2 regions of the Tumebacillus sp. BK434 genome follow, and region 2 is predicted to be linked to the other one. Evidence: a T-box and tRNA genes for the amino acid it is inferred to sense, from the RefSeq annotation. Region 2 holds a T-box; the other holds one or more tRNA genes.

Region 1 (3,398 bases), on a different contig from region 2:
ATGCCTTGCTGTTGCAGACGCTGTTTGAAGTCGTTCATCAGGAATTCGATCTCGTTGTCGATCATCGCTTCCGGAATCTCGATCGTCGCGTTCTCAACCGCTTGGTTGATCACCGCTTCTTCCACATACATCTTGGAGTCGTGCTCCGCTTTTTCTTTGAGTTTATTCTCGATGTCAGCCTTCAATTCGTCAAGGGTGTTGAACTCGGAGATGTCCTTGACAAACTCATCGTCGAGCGCCGGCAGCTGCTTGCGCTTGATCTCGTTCAAGGTCACTTTGAAGACAGCCGGCTGGCCAGCGAGGGTCGCGACATGGTACGCTTCCGGGAAGTTGACGTTGATCTCCTTCTCTTCGCCTTTCTTCATGCCGACGATCTGGTCTTCGAAGCCCGGGATGAAGGTGTTGGAGCCGATTTCGAGCTGGTAGTTGTCCGCTTCGCCGCCTTCGAAAGCTTCGCCGTTCACGAAACCTTTGAAGTCGATGCTGACGAGGTCGCCGTTTTCAACAGCAACGCCGTCTTCCGCTACGACGATGTCAGCGTGGGAACCTTGCAGGTTCGTGAGCTCCGCATCGATCGCATCAGCCGTTACGGTGAAGTCTTTCTTCTCGACGGACAGGCCTTTGAAAGCGCCCAGTTCAACTTCCGGCTTGACGATGACGGTCGCCTTGATCACAGCGGTCTCGCCTTTGCCGAATTGGACAACATCGATCTCCGGACGGTCAACCGGCGTAATGTTCGCTTCGTTGACTGCAGCCGTGTAGGCTTCCGGTAACAGGATGTCCAGCGCGTCTTGATATAATACCTCAACGCCAAAGCGGTTTTCGAAGATCTGGCGCGGCACTTTGCCTTTGCGGAAGCCCGGAACTGCTACGGTCTTCTGCGCTTTCTTGAATGCTTTGTCGAGCGCGGAGTCGACTTGCTCTGCGCCAACCTCGAATTCAAGAACGCCGACGTTCTTCTCTATTTTTTCCCAATTCTTAACTACTACTGCCATCTGTGAATCCTCCCTTGAATCAACCAATGCGGAAAACGCTGCCTTGTATGTAGTACTGTGGCTTGTCCACGCATGTTTTCAATGTAGATTGATACAACCACTACATTATATCACAAATGGAGATAAGTTCAAACACAAAAACACCCCCATCTTCGCGACGGGGGTGTCCTCTTTCTGGAAGTATACCGTTGGCTGGGGTGGAAGGGATCGAACCTTCGCATGACGGAGTCAAAGTCCGTTGCCTTACCGCTTGGCGACACCCCAACGGGAGCAAAAATAAAAAAATCAATGGGGCGACCGAGGGGAATCGAACCCCCGAATGCCAGAGCCACAATCTGGTGCGTTAACCACTTCGCCACGGCCGCCATTGATGGCGTCCCAGGAGGGATTCGAACCCCCGACCGACCGCTTAGAAGGCGGTTGCTCTATCCAACTGAGCTACTGAGACAAGAAGATATGGAGCGGGTGATGGGAATCGAACCCACGCGACCAGCTTGGAAGGCTGGAGTTCTACCATTGAACTACACCCGCGCATGTTGAAGAAAACGTGTCGCTCTTGCGGCGACGAAAGTTAGTATACAACAAAACGAATCGGAAAGTCAACACTTTGCACCAGGAAACTTACGGAAGAAAAAAGACCGCCGACGGGTGATGTCAGCGGTCCTATCGTATCGAAAAAACATGCTCCATGTCAAAGGCGGGAATCGGCGTGCCATCGAGCGTATAGAACGAAAATCGGCCCTGAATCCCCGCTTCTCCCGCGCAAAGTTCCAATACGGCATAGGTGCACACCGTATAGCCGCGCGGAACGGACAGGCTGCCCGGATTGAGAAACACGCAGCCGTCCTCGACAAACAGGACCGGCGTGTGCGTATGCCCGAACACGGCGAGCTGCACGCCCTGTTCTGCCGCCTTGTAGACGAGCTGAAGCGGCGACGTTTTGACGCTCACCGTGTGCCCGTGCAAAAGCAGGGCCGGCACGCCGTACAGGTCGAGCGCCTGTTCCTCCGCGGCACTGCCGTACGGATCGCAGTTGCCGCAGACGGTCACGGCATTGGGATACTTCCCGTCGAGCACATCCTCCGCATGGTCACCGGCGTGCAGGAGCAAGTCATAGCCGCCCAAGCGTGCCTGAACCTGCGCGATCACCTCGTCGATCCGGTCGGTTCGCCCATGCGAATCGGAGAGGATCAGCACACGGTAGGTTCCGCTCATTCGCCCGGCCCTTGCTCCGACTCGCTCACCGCGCCGTCATGCCCTTCCATCTTCAGCATCTCGATCATGCCGCGCAGCGCTTTCGCCCGGTGCGAGATGGAATTTTTTTCTTCCAATGAGAGTTCGGCCAGCGTCTTGCCGCGCTCGGGCAGCACGAACAACGGATCGTAGCCGAATCCTTGCGTGCCCCGCCCGGTGTGCAGAACTGCGCCTTCGAGCGTGCCAAACGACACCAGCGTCTCCTGCCCCGGTCGGGACAGCGCGATCGCCGAGACGAAACGGGCCGCCCGGCTGTCGTCCCCGATGCCGGTCAGCTCCTGCAAGAGTTTCGCGTTGTTTTGCTCGTCGGTCGCGTGTTCGCCGGCAAAGCGCGCCGAATAGACGCCGGGTCGACCTTGCAGCGCATCGACTTCCAGGCCGGAGTCATCGGCCAGCGCCGGCATATGATACGCTTTGGCGATCTCCTCAGCCTTCTTGATCGCATTGCCGGCAAAAGTATCCTTGTCCTCGACGACGTCGGGCGCGTCCTGCGGCACCGCTTCGACATGCCAGCCGAGCTCGGCGAAAAAGTGTTGAAACTCTTTGACTTTGCCTTGGTTCTTGGTGGCAAGAAGAAGTTTGGTTTGAATCTGTCCCATCTCTGACCTCCGATTGCTCCCCTATGTAAAAAGCCGCTTAGGCGTTTTGCAGCGCATTTTTGGCGATCAGACCGGTGATCTCTTCGCCCAGCACCTGCTTTTGCAGACTGATCCATTGTTCGTTGCCGATCTTGCCCAGCGCAAGCATCTGCTGCAGTTCATCCATCGAAAACGTCGCTTCTTCGCCCGTGCCTTGCAGCTCGACAAAGCGGCCGGCGCCGGTCATCACGATGTTCATGTCAACATTCGCCGCCGAGTCTTCCTGATAGTTCAAGTCGAGCACCGCCCGGTCGCCGACCATGCCCACCGAGACCGCCGCCAGAAAATCGGTGATCGGCAACGTGCTGAGCGACCCTTTTTCCACCTGCTTATATAACGCATCCGCCAGCGCGACAAACGCGCCGGTGATCGATGCGGTGCGGGTGCCGCCGTCCGCCTGAATCACGTCGCAGTCCAGCCACAAAGTCTTTTCGCCAAGCGCTTTCAAGTCGACGATGGCGCGCAACGCCCGTCCGATCAGACGCTGAATTTCCATCGTGCGTCCGCCGAC
Region 2 (3,398 bases):
ACGACCTCGATCCGGAGCGGATCGTGATCTGGTCCTGTTCGTCCGGAGCGCCGCTCGGCTTGCGCAAGGCCCTGCAAGAGCGTCCAAGTTACATAAAAGGTGTCATTGCCTACTACCCGCTGCTCGATCTGCGCGACCGCCGCTCTGAGCTGGCGGAAGAAGTGACCGCCGACCTCCTCCGCGACTACTCTCCGATCATGCATCTCGCCCGCTCCCCGGAGCATTTCCCGCCGATGCTGCTGGTCAAGGCCGGACAGGACACACCTGCCGTCAACACCCCGCTCGACCAATTCTATGCGCAGGCGTTGCAGCAGCAAGCCCCGATCACCTACCTCGAACACCCGTCCGCCCCCCACAGCTTCGATGTCACCATGCCTGACGACACCACCCGCAGCATCATCCGGCAGACTCTCGACTTCGCGAAAAAAGCGGCCCGGTAACGAACGGGCCGCTTTGTTTTGAAAATATTATGTTAAGCGATACAACAGCTCCTCCAGCTCCATCGCCTGCTGCCCGCCGGCAAGCAAGTCTTTCACCAGCAGCTTGCCGGCCGCCACTTCCTCCTCACCGACGATGACCGCCACCTTGGCTCCCAAGCGGTCGGCCCGCTTCAAGCCGCTCTTCAGCCCTTTGCCGCTGAAGTCCCGCTCCACCGTGAGCCCGGCCCGCCGCAGCGCATCGAGCGCCTTGAGCACGGCAACTTCGGCCGTGTCGCCAAGCGGGATCGCAAACACATCCACGCGTGGCTCCTCGCTGGCCAGCTTCACCCCCTGCTCCTGCAGCAGGAGCAACGCCCGCTCCAGCCCGGCGCCGAAGCCTACCGCCGGCAGCTCCATGCCCCCAAGCTCCGCATACAGTCCGTTATACCGCCCGCCGGCCGAAACGGTCGCTCCGGCTGCGGTCATCACTTCGAACACCGTCCGCGTGTAATAATCGAGTCCCCGCACCAGCCGCGCGTCGACCCGATAGGAGAGCCCCAAGGCATCCAGCCCTTGCACCACCCGGGCAAAATGCGTCTGGCACGCCCCGCACAAGCAGTCCTGAATCGAAGGTGCACCCAGCACCGCCGCCTGGCAGCACGACTGCTTGCAATCGAGGATGCGCAGCGGATTCTTTTCCGAGCGGCGCTGACAGTCCCCGCACATCGCGTCGAGCCGCAGTTCCAGATACTCCAGCAGCTGTTCGCGATACTGCGGACGGCACTCCCGGCAGCCGACCGAGTTCAAGACCACCGTCAGCCCCTTGGCCCCGATCGCTTCGTAAAACCGCATCGCCAGCATCATCACTTCCACATCGGCCGCCGCGCTGTCACTGCCGACCACTTCGACCCCAAACTGGTGATGCTGCCGCAGCCGTCCCGTCCCCGGCCGTTCATAGCGGAACATCGGCGCCAGATAGTACAGCTTGAGCGGCAGCGGCTCCACATACAGCTTGTTTTCCACCACCGCCCTCGCCACTGCCGACGTCCCTTCCGGGCGCAGCGTCAAACTCCGCCCGCCTTTGTCGAGAAACGTGTACATCTCTTTCTCGACGATGTCCGTTCCGTCGCCGACGCCGCGCAGAAACAGCTCCGTGTGCTCAAACAGAGGGGTTCTGATCTCCCGGACATGGAAATGTCCGCACACCTCCCTTGCCGTTGCCTCAAGACGCTGCCAATCCTGCACTTCCTGCGGCAACAGATCTGCCGTGCCGCGCGGACGATTCACACGTTCCATCTTCAAAACCCTCCTCGAAAAATTTGTCTGAGCAAATAAAAAAAACTCCCATCCCATAACGGGACGAGAGCTTGCTCGCGGTACCACCCATCTTGCCATGCACCGCCCAAGACAGCACATGACCACTCATCAGAGGTCAAAACGACTAACCCCTCTTCCGCTGATAACGGTGGAAGTCTCCGGTGACGTCTACCGGGCTGCCTGAGCAGCCTTTCGGGCCACAGCTCAAAGGTGTGTTTCCAAACGTCCTGACCCTCCGGTTCGCACCACCCACCGGCTCTCTGCGCGATCATAAACGCTGTACTCTCCTTCTCACAGCTGTTCAATCATGATGGAAGTAATTTGTCTATTATTGTATGCACCATGTCTTCCTTTGTCAACCGACTTGCCTTCACTTGGATGCCTGTTACAATAGAGTCAGAAGATGCCCTAAAGGAACTGGAGGAGCAAGTGATGAACAAACGGACCTTATTCACCACCGTGCTGGCCACCGCGCTGGTCACAACGCTGTTGTCCGGCTGCGGCACGGATGAAAACACGCAGAAGAACAACAACAACAAGCAGCAGAACAACACCGGTACGGTTGACACCTCGAAGAAGCAGAAGCAATACGCCAGCAAGCCGGAAATGAAGATCGACAAAGCAAAAGAATACACCGCCACGATCAAAACGAACAAAGGCGATATCAAAATCAAGCTGCTCGACGACGCAGCACCGGTCACCGTCAACAACTTCGTTTTCCTCGCCCAGGACAAATACTATGACGGGGTCACCTTCCACCGTGTGATCAAAGACTTCATGATCCAGACCGGCGACCCGACCGGTACCGGAGCCGGCGGTCCGGGCTACCGATTCGAAGACGAACTGCCCCCGGCGAAGCAATACACCAAAGGCATTGTCGCCATGGCCAACGCCGGCCCCGATACCAATGGCAGCCAGTTCTTCATCGGCAGCGGCCCGCAAGTGGACGGACTGAATCGCATGCCGAACTACACCGTTTTTGGCGAAGTGGTCGAAGGTCTCGACATCGTCGACAAGATCGCATCTGTGCCGGTCGGCCAGAGCCCGAGTGGCGAGATGAGCAAACCGCAGGAAGACGTGCACATCGAAACGGTCACCATCGAAGAAAAGTAACTCGGACACCAACCGACAAAACGGCTCTCCCGCCCGGGAGAGCCGTTGCTGTTTCGACAGCGACCTCCTTTGCCGTCGATTTCCCGGGAAATTGTCGAACGAAATCGGCACACCGTCGCTGCGGCCGCACCATATGCTGATCACATGAGGATGAGCAAATGAGGTTGCGCAATTGAAAGGAGCTGGAACATGGGCCGCGCCTATCGCAGATGGAAACGCCGACGCCAAGAGCAACGCAAGTTATTGCCGGAAGTTCCCTCCTATTTCCTGGTGCCTCCGCCCCTGCCGCCAGGATTTGGCATCGTCGGCGAACAGTATTTTGAAGAGACGGTGCTGATCACCGGGCAGATCTTTTTCGATGACCCGTTCTATAACGTCATAAGCCCGCCGCCGTTCGGTCCCTCCGATCCGGCCTTTCCGCAATGGGTCGTCGTCATGCAGCGGGCGGAGGAGCGCTATCTCGCCTGCCCGGAAGGACGCGAGACGCAGGAATGCGCACTGGCCCGCGAAGCGTACTTCGAAGCGGCGCGCCAATACGCCTATGTCCTC

What was found. A T-box is a leader RNA that pairs with one kind of tRNA and senses whether it is charged. The one in region 2 lies ahead of hisS (histidine--tRNA ligase), so its partner is inferred to be a tRNA-His.
Region 1: it has a tRNA-His gene. The T-box ahead of hisS (histidine--tRNA ligase) is inferred to sense a tRNA for this amino acid. The anticodon was not compared.

What each region holds. Positions count from the first base shown of each region.
Region 1 is NZ_SLXS01000004.1:450,384-453,781, reverse strand. It holds gene tig (trigger factor) at 1-995, opposite strand, end outside; tRNA gene EV586_RS13490 (tRNA-Gln) at 1,185-1,259, opposite strand; tRNA gene EV586_RS13485 (tRNA-His) at 1,285-1,360, opposite strand; tRNA gene EV586_RS13480 (tRNA-Arg) at 1,367-1,443, opposite strand; tRNA gene EV586_RS13475 (tRNA-Gly) at 1,453-1,526, opposite strand; gene EV586_RS13470 (metallophosphoesterase family protein) at 1,659-2,210, opposite strand; gene EV586_RS13465 (XTP/dITP diphosphatase) at 2,207-2,848, opposite strand; gene rph (ribonuclease PH) at 2,886-3,398, opposite strand, start outside.
Region 2 is NZ_SLXS01000003.1:296,077-299,474, forward strand. It holds gene EV586_RS09715 (alpha/beta hydrolase) at 1-440, shown strand, start outside; gene hisS (histidine--tRNA ligase) at 468-1,715, opposite strand; T-box leader at 1,772-2,040, opposite strand; gene EV586_RS09725 (peptidylprolyl isomerase) at 2,169-2,849, shown strand; gene EV586_RS09730 (hypothetical protein) at 3,039-3,398, shown strand, end outside.